DNA from 4 places in the Allobosea sp. 10N428 genome. Region 1 is predicted to be linked to each of the others. Evidence: predicted binding sites of a transcription regulator. Region 1 holds the regulator's gene; each other region holds the start of a gene.
What was found. The regulator PhoB, encoded in region 1, activates phosphate uptake and scavenging genes when phosphate is short. The targets are predictions, from matches to a motif close to TGTCATNNANCTGTCAT.
Positions count from the first base shown of each region.

Region 2: the regulator PhoB is predicted to act here: its motif matches at 2,031-2,047, upstream of AC1DDA_RS18915 (ExeM/NucH family extracellular endonuclease).
Region 3: the regulator PhoB is predicted to act here: its motif matches at 1,399-1,415, upstream of AC1DDA_RS20735 (esterase-like activity of phytase family protein).
Region 4: the regulator PhoB is predicted to act here: its motif matches at 1,768-1,784, upstream of phnC (phosphonate ABC transporter ATP-binding protein).

Region 1 is NZ_JBFTIC010000005.1:167,213-170,666, reverse strand. It holds gene pstB (phosphate ABC transporter ATP-binding protein PstB) at 1-659, shown strand, start outside; gene phoU (phosphate signaling complex protein PhoU) at 867-1,586, shown strand; gene phoB (phosphate regulon transcriptional regulator PhoB) at 1,598-2,296, shown strand; gene AC1DDA_RS17230 (hypothetical protein) at 2,403-2,582, shown strand; gene AC1DDA_RS17225 (DUF3175 domain-containing protein) at 2,838-3,122, opposite strand; gene AC1DDA_RS17220 (SpoIIAA family protein) at 3,139-3,454, opposite strand, start outside.
Region 2 is NZ_JBFTIC010000006.1:123,053-126,506, reverse strand. It holds gene AC1DDA_RS18925 (LysR family transcriptional regulator) at 1-215, shown strand, start outside; gene AC1DDA_RS18920 (Zn-dependent hydrolase) at 184-1,428, opposite strand; gene AC1DDA_RS18915 (ExeM/NucH family extracellular endonuclease) at 2,324-3,454, shown strand, end outside.
Region 3 is NZ_JBFTIC010000007.1:124,819-128,272, reverse strand. It holds gene deoA (thymidine phosphorylase) at 1-301, shown strand, start outside; gene AC1DDA_RS20740 (2-hydroxyacid dehydrogenase) at 298-1,242, shown strand; gene AC1DDA_RS20735 (esterase-like activity of phytase family protein) at 1,483-2,841, shown strand; gene AC1DDA_RS20730 (SPW repeat protein) at 3,037-3,399, shown strand; gene AC1DDA_RS20725 (ATP-binding cassette domain-containing protein) at 3,444-3,454, opposite strand, start outside.
Region 4 is NZ_JBFTIC010000004.1:248,036-251,489, forward strand. It holds gene AC1DDA_RS15185 (efflux RND transporter periplasmic adaptor subunit) at 1-885, opposite strand, end outside; gene AC1DDA_RS15190 (TetR/AcrR family transcriptional regulator) at 1,036-1,728, shown strand; gene phnC (phosphonate ABC transporter ATP-binding protein) at 1,885-2,703, shown strand; gene phnD (phosphonate ABC transporter substrate-binding protein) at 2,781-3,454, shown strand, end outside.

The DNA.
Region 1 (3,454 bases):
CCGCGCTGATCGGCCCGTCGGGCTGCGGCAAGTCGACCCTGCTGCGCATCTTCAACCGGATCTACTCGCTCTATCCGGAGCAGAAGGCCACCGGCGAGATCATGCTCGACGGGCGCAACATCATCTCGAACGATGTCGATGTGAACGAGCTGCGCTCGCGCGTCGGCATGGTGTTCCAGAAGCCGACGCCGTTCCCGATGTCGATCTACGACAACGTCGCCTTCGGCATCCGCCTCTACGAGAAGCCGCCGAAGTCCGAGCTCGACGACCGCGTCGAAGGCGCTCTGCGCCGCGCCGCGCTCTGGGACGAGGTCAAGGACAAGCTGAAGAGCTCCGGCATGGGTCTCTCCGGCGGCCAGCAGCAGCGCCTGTGCATCGCGCGCACCATCGCGCAGAAGCCTGAAGTGATCCTGTTCGACGAGCCGACCTCGGCGCTCGACCCGATCTCGACCGGCAAGATCGAGGATCTGCTGGAGCAGCTGAAGAGCGACTTCACCATCGCCATCGTCACGCACAACATGCAGCAGGCGGCCCGCATCTCGCAGTATACCGCCTTCATGTATCTGGGCGAGGTCGTCGAATTCGCGCCGACCAACACCATCTTCATGAACCCTGCCAAGAAGCAGACGCAGGACTACGTCACCGGCCGGTTCGGCTGAAGACCGGTTTCAAACCAGCAGCCCTCATCCTGAGGAGCCGCGCGAGCGGCGTCTCGAAGGATGGTCCAGGAGGCTCCGGAACCAACCGGAGCATCCTTCGAGACGCAAGCTTCGCTTGCTCCTGAGGATGAGGGCTGAGGGTCGAGCATGCCGACCTGAAAACGACGACGCTGCACCGGCGCTAATGATCTAGAGGACACGCCGCCCATGACCGACCACATCGTCCGCTCCTACGATACCGATCTCGAAGGCATCCGCCGCAGCCTCGCCGAAATGGGCGGCATGGCCGAGCGCATGCTCGGCGATTCGACCGTGGCGCTGGTGCGCCGGGACACCGGCCTTGCCCAGAAGATCATCACGGCCGACCAGCGCCTCGACAACCTCCAGCGGGACGTCGAGGAAAAGGCGGTACTGACCATCGCCCGGCGCCAGCCGCTCGCCAACGACCTGCGCGAGCTGATTTCGGCGATCCGCATCGCCGCCGATATCGAGCGCGTCGGCGATCTCGCCAAGAACATCGCCAAGCGCGCCGTCGCCATCGCCGGCCAGTTCCAGCCGCCGCACCGCGCCGTGGTCGGGCTCGAGCACATCAGCCGCCTGGTGCAGGCGCAGCTCAAGGACGTTCTCGACGCCTACGCCGCCGGCAACGAGCAGAAGGCGCTCGACGTCTGGCGCCGCGACGACGAGATCGATGCGCTCTACACCTCGCTGTTCCGCGAGCTCCTGACCTATATGATGGAGGATCCGCGCAACATCACCTTCTGCACGCATCTCCTGTTCTGCGCGAAGAACATCGAGCGCATCGGCGACCACACCACCAACATCGCCGAGACGATTCACTATCTCATCACCGGCGACTCGCTCGACGTGAACCGGCCGAAGCTCGACACGACCAATATCGAGGTCGAGGCGATCACCGGGAACTGAAGCAGATCATCATGGCCGCACGCATCCTGATCGTCGAGGACGAGGAGCCGCTAACCCTGCTGCTGCGCTACAATCTCGAGGCCGAGGGTTTCGAGGTCGACAGCGTCGCGCGCGGGGATGACGCTGAACTGCATCTGCGCGACCACACGCCTGATCTCGTGCTGCTCGACTGGATGCTGCCGGGCCTTTCTGGCATCGAACTCTGCCGCCGCTTGCGTTCGCGACGCGACACCGAACGCGTGCCGATCATCATGCTGACGGCGCGCGGCGAGGAGACCGAACGCGTCCGCGGGCTCGCGACTGGCGCGGACGATTATGTGGTGAAGCCCTTTTCGTTGCCAGAGCTGATCGCGCGCATACAGGCGCTGCTGCGCCGCGCCAAGCCGGGCCATGTCGCGGGGCTGCTCGCCGCCGGCGATCTCGAACTCGATCGCACGACCCGGCGCGTCCGCCGTGCCGGCAGCGAGCTGCATCTCGGCCCGACCGAGTTCCGGCTGCTCGAGTTCCTGATGCAGGCGCCCGGCCGCGTCTATTCGCGCGCTCAGCTCCTCGATGCCGTCTGGGGCCGCGACGTCTATATCGACGAGCGCACCGTCGACGTTCATGTGGGCCGGCTGCGCAAGGCGATCACGCCGGCCAATACCAAGGATCCGCTGCGGACAGTCCGCGGCGCCGGATACGCCTTCGACGAAACCTTTGCGCGCAGCTGAGCGGCGCTGCAGCTCTGCTCCTCATTGCAACTTGCCGTGAACCTTGCCCGCCCGCTCGCGTTGATCCTGAAATCAACGCGAGCCAGAGGAGGTCGTCGTGAGCAAGATGCCGCCCATCCCGCCGGCCAATCGAAGCGACGAGGGTCCGGGCGAGCCGGATCATGCCGAGCGCGATCTGCGCAGCGCCAGAGGTGGCGAGCGCCGACCGAGCCAGCCTGATCAGCAGGGCCAGCAGGGCAATACCCGCATCAACACGACCCATCAGGGTCTGCAACAGGATCGTTGAGGAGGTTGCCGAACGTCGACCTCGACCAAGGCGCCGCAGACCATCCGGCACGGCGGCCCCGGCTCATCGCATGAGAACGCGAAGAAGCCGCCGGACATCCGCAAACCACCTGCCGATGACCGGCGGCACGCTCGCGTTTCGGGTGGCGGCGGCGAACGCGACAGCCACCACTCGCATGATCCGGCGCGCAAGGGAGGCAAGGCGCCATGAGAACCGGCCTTCAGGTCGAGCCCCTGAAGGGCGACGGCAGGCGCTTCAGCCCTCTCGGTGGAAGAGGCGGCGCAAGCTGTGCTTGGCCGCTTCCAGAGTCCTGCGGCGCTCGGCCGGCAGTTTCCGGCCGGCGCGGTTGATGTAGAAGGTGAGCATCGACATCGCCGAGCGATACGGGCCCGATTTGCGCCGGCGGCTGTGCTCGGCCGACCGCTTCAGCGAGCGCGCGATCTGGCGCGGATCGCCACGCGTGAACACGGCTTTCTCGAAATCGAGCGCGTTGCTCCGGCTTGTGATATCGGCCGACCATCTGTGCTTGTGGACGAGCATGGCGTCCTCCTGTCGGTCAGGCGTTTGGTCCGCCCTCGATGTCACCGGCCCAGGTCAATGCGGTCTCGTACTCCTCCGGCTTGAAGGTGCGAACAGTCACGAAGGGGATCGCCGGATTGAGCAGGTCGACGAAGGCGGCAAGCCAGCCCCTGTCGGTGATCACCGCCTCGCGCGGGAAGCGTTGCAGCTCCCAGAGCTTGCCGAGGCTGTAGCGCGCATCCTTCCAGGCGGCAGCCAAGGTCATATCGGTGAAATCGGTGAGGTCGGCGAGGATGCCGACTTTCTCGTGCCGTGCGAGCTTCGCGTCGATATCGGCCATGATCCCGTCGAGA
Region 2 (3,454 bases), on a different contig from region 1:
AGGCTCTGGCGAACCGCACCCTCTGGAACCTCGCGCGAACCGAGGATCTGCTGGGCGCCGATCTCTATTTCGTTTCCAACTCCGCGATGCAGCTCAGTGCCGCCGAAGAGGCGTTCCTGCGCCTGTTCGAACAGCAGCTCGTCGCGACGGGCGAGGAGCTGGCGGAGACGGCCGAGGTCGGTTTCAGCGATCCGCCCGCGCTACCACAGCATTGAGCAGCACGTTGAGGCCGGGTTCGAGGTCCTCGCGTGTGCAGAGTTCGGCATTGTTGTGGGTGATGCCGCCCTTGCAGGGCGCGAAGATCATCGTCGTCGGAGCGTGGCGCGCGACGAAATAGGCGTCATGCCCGGCCTGGCTGAGGATGTCCTGCGTGCGGTAGCCCAGCGCCATAGAGGTCTCGCGGACGCTGTCGATCAGCTCCTGTGCGAAGATCCTGCCGCCCCATTTCCAGATATCGAGGATTTCGGCAGTGCAGCCGGCGCGGGCGGCGGATTCGCCGACGGCGCGGCGGACGCGCTCTGCCATGACGTCGGAGGTTTCCGGATCGGGATGGCGGACGTCGCAGACGGCCTGCGCCCAGTCGGAGAGGATGCCCGGCTTGTTCGGCCAAGCCACGAGCCTTGCCGCAGTGGCCTTGCCGCCACCGCCGGCATAGGCCCAGCCGATCTCGTCCGTCTCGACCAGAAGGCGTGCGCCGGCGAGAAGCGCATTGCGCCGCCGTTCCATTGGCCAGGGGCCGGTATGGGCGGTCTCGCCCTTGAATTCCACCAGCATGCCGGTGCTCGGGAAGCCGCCGGTCACGACGCCGACCTGCATGCCGTCGCGGTCGAGATAGTAGCCTTGCTCGATATGGAACTCGAAATAGGCATCGAAGGCGTGCGGCTGGGCCTCCATCTCGCCGCGATAGCCGATCCGCTCCAACTCTTCGCCGATCGACTTGCCGTCATCGTCGCGGCGCCCCTGCGCCCAGTCCAATGCGTAGGCGCCGACGAAGCAGCCGGAGCCGACCATCGGCGGCGAGAAGCGGGCGCCTTCCTCATTCGTCCAGTTGACGATCTCTATCGGCCGGCGCGTGCGGTGGCCGAGCGCATCCAGCGCCCGGCAGACTTCCAGGCCGCCGAGAACACCGGCGATGCCGTCGAAGCGGCCACCATTGATCTGCGTGTCGAGATGGCTGCCCATCACGACGGGCGGGAGGGTGTCGTCGGTTCCGGCGCGGCGCGCAAAAATATTGCCCATGCCATCGACGCGAACCGCGAGACCCGCCTCGCGGCACCAGGCGACGAACTGGTCGCGCATCTGCTTGTCCGCATCGCCGAGGGCGAGGCGCGACAGGCCGCCCGGGCGGCCGGGGCCGATCTCGGCGGAGCGTTCGATCGTGCTCCAGAAGCGCTCGATATCGATGCGAAGCTTGTCAGTGCCGGGCATGGCGATCTCCTCGCCCGCCGCGACGGCGGAGGCGAATAACGGGACGAAGCGCCGCGGCATCCGGATCTGGCGGCCGTCGGCAACAGCACAAGGATTCAGCGATGCGGGCAGGGCGGGCAAATAGATATTGCCTATGCTTGCCATTGGGTGCCGACCGAGATGACCTAAGCGCCCGCTTGCGGGATCATTCGAAGCTGGTTTTTGGCAGCTCCGTTGCCGTAGCTTCGCGTTGGAGGCCGGTGAAGCCATCGGAGCCTGACCCATCGAAAATGCCCATGCCCCCCGTTGCCAGAATGGATTCGTGTGGGCCGCGAGCCTGTCATAGCTTGGCATCGATACCGGATGACCGGCATTGCGGCGTTGCCGGGACTATGGCGTTTGACCTTGGTGTCTTCCGCGTGAATTTAAGTTTAGATAAGTAATATTTCTCTGTTGTCGCACGCGCTTCGCTATATCTGTGGCTGCGAACAAATTTTACGTCCTTTCCCGACGCAATTTTCCGGGAGCAAACCCCCAAAAAATCGTTCATTTCTTGAAATGACGTCGACATGGCGCATTGAATTTCGATTCAATTCTCGAATTAATTTGTTTCGTTAATGAAGCGTTAAACAACCGTCATCTTGGACGGGTCAAAAGCCCGCATCCGGCTCGCCTTATGCGGGCCGGCCACCCGGTTGGCGGCGGCCGGGGTTTCGATGTGCTGGCTAAAAAGGATCTGCCCGTGACGTGCTCCGGTTCGATCGACTTCGTCTGAACATCGCCCGCAATCGCCCGGGCTCCTGCGGGAGCACGGGCAATCCGTAACGATCAATGCCGAGCGCGGCGGGGCGGATTGTGCCCGACGCCGCCCTTCGCCTCCACGTCAAACCCCGGATCGGGAACAGGGATTTCAGCCATGGCGCTCAGTAAAGGTTCGATTGCGTTCGTCGGTTTCAATGCCGACGGCAATGACAACATCGCTTTCGTGGCGCTCACGGAAATTCCGGCCGGCGAGACCATCATCTTCGAGGATAACGAGTGGAACGGCTCGGCGTTCGCCGACACCAATGAGGGAGCGTTCAGCTGGACCTCCGCGGGCGTCGCAGCCGGCACGATCGTGCGCATCGACAATATCGGCGCGGGGACGATCTCGGCGAGCACCGGCACCGCGGTCGCATCCGTGGCCGGACGCGGCACCAACCGTGGCATCGGCGCGGCCGACGAGACGATCTACGCCTATCAGGGCTCGGCCTCGGCGCCGAACTTCATCACGGCTATCGCCAATGGCGGTTTCAACAGCGCCAACGGCGTGCTGACCAATACCGGCCTGACCGCGGGCGCGGATGCGCTCGACCTGAGCACGCTCGATGACGACACCGACATCGCCGCCTTCAACGGCGCGCGCAGCGGCGGCGCCTCCTTCGATTCCTATCGCGCGGCGATCAACACGGCCTCGAACTGGGTCAGCCAGGACGCTACCGGCGACCAGAGCAACGATGGCACCGCCCCGGACGTGCCGTTCTCGGCGCAGTCCTTCACCGTGGCCGGCGGCGGCGCGGTCTCGGTCTCCTCGGTCACGGTCGACGCAGCCTCCAAGCCTGAGGGTCAGAGCTTCCTCTTCACGGTCACGCTGAGCCAGGCCGCGGCCACGGACACCGTCGTCAACCTCGCAGTGTCGGGCGCGACCGGCGACATCGGCAGCGTTCCCGCCGCGGTCACGGTCCTTGCCGGCCAGACCACTGCAAGCTTCAGCGTAGCGACGATCGACGACGCCGTGGCGGAGCCCGACGAGAGCTTCTCGGTCACCGCGACGCTGGGCACCTCCTCCCAATCGGCCAGCGCGACGATCGTCAACAACGACGGCACCCCGATCACCCTGATCAGCGCCGTGCAAGGCACCGGCCTCGGAAGCACGATGGTGGGCAAGACCGTCACGGTCGAAGCCATCGTCGTCGGCGACTTCCAGAACAGCGACGCCGACGGCGCCCGCAATCTCGGCGGCTTCTGGCTGCAGGAGGAGGCTGGCGACTCCGACGGAAACGCCCTG
Region 3 (3,454 bases), on a different contig from region 1:
CGCCGAAACGGCCGGGTCGGTCATCGCGGTCGACACGCGCGCGGTCGGGCTTGCGGTCGTCGCGCTCGGTGGCGGCCGCGTCCGCCCGCAGGACCCGATCGACCATGCCGTCGGCATCGTCGAACTGGCTGGCATTGGAACCGAGATTGGCGCGGAGCGTCCGCTCGGGATCATCCACGCGCGCGACGAGGCGCAGTTCGCCGCGGCGAGTGCGCGCTTGCGCAAGGCCTATCGGATCGGTGAGGGTGCGGCGCGCGGCCGGCTCGTCGCGGAACGGATCACGGAGAGGGTGTCGGCATGAGTTTGCTTCTGGCCATGACGGGCTGGCATGTCGAGGACTGGCGCGCCAGGTTCCAGGCGCTGCTGCCGGAGATGCCGATCGTGGTTCTCGGCGAGCCCTTCGACCGCCGCGCCGTCCATTATGTCGCGAGCTGGAAGCACCCGGCCGGCAGCCTGACCGGCCTGCCCAACCTCGCCGCCATCTTCTCGCTTGGCGCCGGCGTCGATTTCCTCTTCGCCGATGACAAGCTGCCGGCGGTGCCGATCGCCCGCGTCGTCGATCCCGATCTGACCACGCGGATGAGCGAGTACGTCGTGCTGCACTGCCTGATGTATCTGCGCCAGCAGCACCGCTACCTCAGCCAGCAGCGCGAAAGGCTCTGGGAGGACGATCGCAACCAGCCAGCGGCCCGTTCGGTTCGCGTCGGCATCATGGGGTTGGGCGAGCTCGGGCAGGATGCCGCCGCCAAGCTCAAGGTCATCGGCTTCGACGTGGCCGGCTGGAGCCGCTCGCCGAAGAGCATCGAGGGGCTGCGCACCTTCTCGGGTGAGGAGGGCATGAAGGAGTTCCTGGCGCGGACCGACATCCTCGTCTGCCTGGTGCCCCTGACGCCGGAGACGCGCGGCATCATCAACGCCGGGCTGATCGCAGGGCTGGCGCAGGATGGTCGCCTCGGTGGTCCATGCGTGATCAATGCCGGGCGCGGCGGCCTGCAGGTGGAAGAGGACATCCTGGCGGCGCTCGAAGCCGGGACGCTGAAGGGCGCGACGCTCGATGTCTTCGAGACCGAGCCGCTGCCGCCCGCCTCGCCGCTCTGGACCCATCCGGGCGTGACGATCACGCCGCATAACGCGGCGATGTCGGAGCCTGAAGCGATCGCTTCGCTGATCACGGCGCAGATCAGGCGCCTGGAAGCCGGCGAGCCCCTGCAGCATGTGGTCGATCCGGCCAGGGGGTATTGAAGGATCGGCCGCTTCTGCGGCTGTTCAGCTCCAGTCCTCATCCTGAGTGCCGCGAGAGCGGCGTCTCGAAGGATGGTTCGAGCGTACACTGGAACACCCTTCGAGACACAGGCTTCGCCTGTTCCCCAGGATGAGGGCTGGTGAGTTCAAATGCCCCGTCACCGAACGGTCGCAGCGCTGTCGTTGGGGCGCAATCCCGGCGCGCGAAGCGGGTTGGTCATTTCCAGCCCGGAGAATTTCATGCGCTCGTCGCTCGTCATTGCCCTGCTCCTGTCCTCGACCGTTCTCGCCGGGGCCCAGGACGCCCAGAAGGAGTTTCCGTCGAAGCTCGTCGGTCACGCCCTGCTGCCGGCGAACACGATCATCCCGGCTCCTGCCGATGCGCCGGCCGATCTTAAGGTGTCCGGCAAGTTCGTAACCCCGGGCAAGCGCGTCGAAACCGTCGGTTCGGTGATGGGCACCTCGGGCGGCCGCCCGACAGGTCTTTCCACGCCCTTCGCCGGCCAGCCCGTGCAGGGCTTCTCCGGCATCCGCTCGCTCGGCAATGGCGAGTTCCTCGTCCTGACCGACAACGGCTTCGGCTCCAAGGTCAATTCGCCCGACGCGATGCTGTTCTTCCATCGTCTCAAGGCCGATTTCGACAAGGGCGCGATCGAGCGTCTCTCGACCACCTTCCTGCACGACCCCGACAAGAAGGTGCCGTTTCGCATCGTTCATGAGGGCACCGAGAAGCGCTATCTGACCGGCGCCGACTTCGACCCGGAATCGATTCAGCCGATCGGCGGCAAGTACTGGATCGGCGAGGAGTTCGGCCCCTATCTCATCCGCGTCGATGCCAACGGCAAGGTCGAGGCGGTGTTCGAGACCACGGTCGATGGCAAGCCGGCCCGCTCGCCTGACCATTACGCCGTGACGACGCCCGGCGCACCGAACCAGTCCGTCGAATTCAATGTCCGCCGCTCCAAGGGCTATGAGGGCATGGCGCAGTCTCCGGACGGGCGCTTCCTCTACCCGCTGCTGGAGGGTCCGCTCTGGAACGCCGAGACCAGGGGCAATGAAGAGGTCGACGGCAAGGAAGTGCTGCGCATCCTCGAATTCGATGTCGCCAACGAGAAGTGGACCGGCCGCTCCTGGTTCTTCCCGCTGGAGCAGAAGGGCCTCGCCATCGGCGACTTCAACATGATCGACGCGACGACGGCGCTGATCATCGAGCGCGACAACGGCGAAGGCACTGCCGACAAGGCCTGTGCCGCGGGCCAGAAGGGCCCGGATTGCTTCCACGACCTCGCCAAGTTCAAGCGCATCGTGAAGATCGAGATGACCGACGCCAATGTCGGCAAGCCCGTGCGCAAGATCGGCTTCATCGACCTGATGAAGATCGCCGACCCCGACAAGAAGGCGAAGCAAGGCGCCATCGACGGCGTGCTACCTTTCCCGTTCTTCACCATCGAGAACTTCGACGTCGTCGATCTCGCCAAGGGCATTATCGTCGTCGGCAACGACAACAACCTGCCGTTCTCGTCCTCGCGTGATCCCAAGAAGGCGGATGACGACGAGCTCGTCCTGCTCTCGGTGAAGGAACTGCTCGACGCGAAGTGAGAACACCCGCATCGCCGGCTCGATTGGCGCAGCGATGCGGCTCATGTCGTCTTGCCCGGCAGTCGGATTCGATCGGCCGCCGGGTGTTCCTACTCTGTTCTTGAGCCGTTGCTGTCCTGAGCGTATAATAAAAACGACCAAGCGCCTCATGCGCGAGGCGTAGTGGTTGGATGATCGTCACCGATGGAGGTGATCATGTTGACCGCGAATACAAACGTCAGGCGACCGCAGGACTGGTGTAATCTGATCCTGGCCGGGCTGCTGTTCTTCTCACCATGGTACATGGGCTTCGTCGGCGACTTCGTGCCGACGCGCAATGCCTGGATCGTCAGCGTGGCTCTCGCCGTGATTGCGGTCGCTGCGCTTTCGGCTTTCGCCGAATGGGAGGAATGGCTGAATCTCGCGCTCGGACTCTGGCTGGTCGCCTCGCCCTGGATGCTGGGCTTCACCGGTAACCTCCGCGCCTTCTGGCCTCACATGATCGTCGGCCTGCTGACTGCGGCGATCTCGGGCTGGGCAGTCTGGGATTATCGGCACGAGCCGCACGCGGCGGCGTAGGGAGCTTCGCGTTTCCCGCCGCTCCAGAATCGACCCGGCGCGATCTAGCTGCGGA
Region 4 (3,454 bases), on a different contig from region 1:
GCCAACGCCGTCGGGCACCACCGCCATCTCGGGGATGACCATGGCGTTCTCGCGCTGGTCGACCGTGATCGACAGCCGGGCGAACAGGCCGGGCTTCAGGGCGAGGTCGCCGTTCGGAACGTTGGCGCGCAGGCGGATCGCGCGGCCGTTGACGTCGACGACCGGGTCGATCGCGAAGATCTGGCCCGTGAAAGTCCGGTCCGGAACGGCATCGACGCGCACCTGGACGGGCTGGCCGACCTTGACGCGGCTCAGATAAATCTCCGGCACCCGGAAATCGACCTTGATCGGGTCGATGCTGGTCAGCACGATCAGCGGCTTGCCGACGGAGACATAATCGCCGATGCCGACCGAGCGCAGACCGACGACGCCGCTGAACGGCGCGACGATGGTCGATTGCGCGAGCTTGGCCTTGGCAAGCTGGACGCGCGCCTCGCTGGACGCGAGCCGCGCCGTCGACTCGTCGAGCGCGACCTGCGTGCCCGAGCCGCGCTGCACCAACGCCCTCAGCCGCTCGTTGGTGTCGCGCGCCAGCCCGAGATCGGCCAGCGCCTGCTTCAGCTCGGCATCGAGGATGGCGGTATCGAGCTTGACCAGATCCTGACCGGCCTTGACCCGCTCGCCCTCCTTGAAGCCGAGAGCGACGACGCGGCCGGCGATTTCGGAAGCGATGATCACGGATTCATCCGCGGCGAGCGTGCCGAGAGCCTCGACCTCCTCGTTGACGGTCATCGTCTCGACGGAAGCCACCTCCACCGGCACGGCGCGCGGCCCGGAAACGGCGCTGGCCTGGGCCTGCTGCGTGCCGGCACGCTGGTTGCGGTAAGCGTAATAGCCGCCGCCCGCGAGCGCCGCGACCACGACGAGGAGAACAAACCGCTTCATAAGACTGGACGCTCCAATACCGCGCGACTATCTTAGACTGGACAGTCTAGTTTGATAAGAGGCCAAGTGTGCGGGAGCATGGCTGACACCCCCCTCCGTCGACACCGGGCAACCCCTCTCACCGAACCGGCAGGCGCCGAGGCAAGACCCGTGCCGAAACCCCTCCGGCGAAACGGCGCCAAGACACGCCTGCTCGATTCCGACCAGACCGAAACGAACCCGGCCAAATCCCTTTCCGCCGAACGCGCGCGCCCCGACAAGCACGACGCCATCACCCGCGCAGCCGCCGAAACCTTCCTTGCGGAGGGGTTCGAGCGCGCGAGCCTCGACCAGATCGCCCATCGGGCCGGTGTTTCGAAACAGACGATCTACAGCCATTTCGCCGATAAGGAGGCGCTGTTCAAGGCGATTTGTGCCGGCCTCACGGAAACGTTGACTCTGCCGCTCGAGCAGGCGTCGCCCGCCGCCGATCTGCGCAGCGCCCTGACGCAGCTGGGCGAGGACATGCTCAAGCTCATGCTGCGTCCGGCCTCTCTCGATCTGCACCGGCTGGTGGTCAGCGCCTCGCCACGCTTTCCCGAGCTCGGCCACGCTGCCTATGAGGCCGGCGCCAAGAGAATGAGCGCCGCCATCGTGACGCTGCTCATCGAACGGTCACGCGTCGGCCACGGCGTTGCCCGGCCGCTCGGCCTTGCCGAAGCCGATCTCCTCGCCGAACAGTTCGTCGGCATGCTGCGCGGCCTGCACCAGTTGCGCGGCCTTCTCGGGGTGAAGCCGATGCCGGCCACCCAACGGAAAGCCTATGTTCGCGCCTGCGTCGACGCGCTGCTGAACGCGCTCTGACGAGGCCATCCAAGGTCACCGGATCGCGCTTTCGGCCACTGTCACGTCGCTGTCATCAGCCGCCGCTAGCTCTCGTCGCCATGGAGATGAGTTGCCCCACGGTCAGGGCCGGACGGGGCTGCGCTCATGCCCGCATCGTGCGCGAGAACCCATCACATGCTGCGTATCGAAGGTCTGACCAAGCGCTTTGGCGACAAGAATGCTGTCGACAATGTCTCGCTGTCGATCCCCAAGGGTGAGATGGTCGGCGTGATCGGCAGGTCCGGAGCCGGCAAATCAACTCTGCTGCGCATGCTCAACCGGCTGGCGGAGCCGACATCCGGCCGGATCGCCTGCGAGGAGCAGGAGGTCACCGCGCTGAAGGGGGCTTCGCTGCGGCGCTGGCGCCGCGACACGGCGATGATCTTCCAGCAGTTCAACCTCGTCGGCCGCCTGGACGTGCTGACCAACGTGCTGCTCGGGCGCCTGAACCACCGCTCCGCGGCCCTGACGCTGGTCAAGAGCTTCTCCGAAGACGACAAGATCCGCGCCATTGCGGCGCTCGAACGTCTCGATATGGGGCATCTGCTGGCACAACGCGCCGAGACCCTGTCCGGGGGCCAGCAGCAGCGCGTCGCCATCGCCCGCGCCCTGGTCCAGGAGCCGCGCATCATCCTCGCCGACGAGCCGATCGCCTCGCTCGATCCCCGTAACACGCAAGTCGTCATGGACGCGCTGTTCCGCATCAACCGCGAGGACGGCATCACCGTGATGTGCAACCTGCACGACCTCGATATCGCGGCAAAGTATTGCGACCGGCTGATCGGCATGGCGGCCGGCAAGGTCGTGTTCGACGACGTGCCGCAGGCGCTGACGCGCGAGGTCGCAGCCGAACTCTACGGCATCGAAGCCAAGGATGCCGGCGCCGAGGCGCTGGACGCGCTCGATGCCATCGCCGCCTCCGAGGCGAAGCGCGCCCGCCAGAAGATCGCCTGACAAGCGAAGGATCGCCGGCGCGGCCAAAGGCCGTCGCCGCGAAAAGAGCATCCCGACAGCAACCAGGAGCAGACCCAATGCTGACCCGTCGTCATACCCTCAAGCTCGCCGTCGCCGGCCTCGCCGCCACCGCTGCCCCGGCCTTTGCCCAGGACTGGAAGGCGAAGTATCCGGAGCTCGTCTTCGCGATCATCCCGGCCGAGAACGCCTCGGGCGTGGTCGAGCGCTACACCCCCTTCGTGAACTATCTCGCCAAGGAACTCGGCACCAAGGTGACGCTGCGCATCGCCAATGACTACGCCGCGATCATCGAGGGCCAGCGCGCCGGCAACATCCATATCGGCATGTACGGCCCGGCGTCCTTCGCCCGCGCCCGCATGACCGGCGCCAAGGTCGACGCCTTCGCGATCGAGACCAACCTCGACGGCACGAAGGGCTATCACTCCGTCTTCTACGTGAAGAAGGACTCGCCCTATCAGAAGGTCGAAGACCTCAAGGGCAAGAATCTCGGCCTCGTCGATCCGAACTCCACCTCGGGCAACAACGTGCCGCGCTTCGTCCTCAACCAGATGAAGATCGAGCCGGAAACCTTCTTCTCCAAGGTCGTCTACACCGGCAGCCACGAGAACGCGGTCATCGCCCTGCAGCAGGGCACCGTCGACATCGCCGCCAACTGGTGGAACGACGAGCAGGAGTCGAACCTGCAGCGCATGGCCCGCAAGAACATGGTCAAGGCCGACGACTTCCGGAT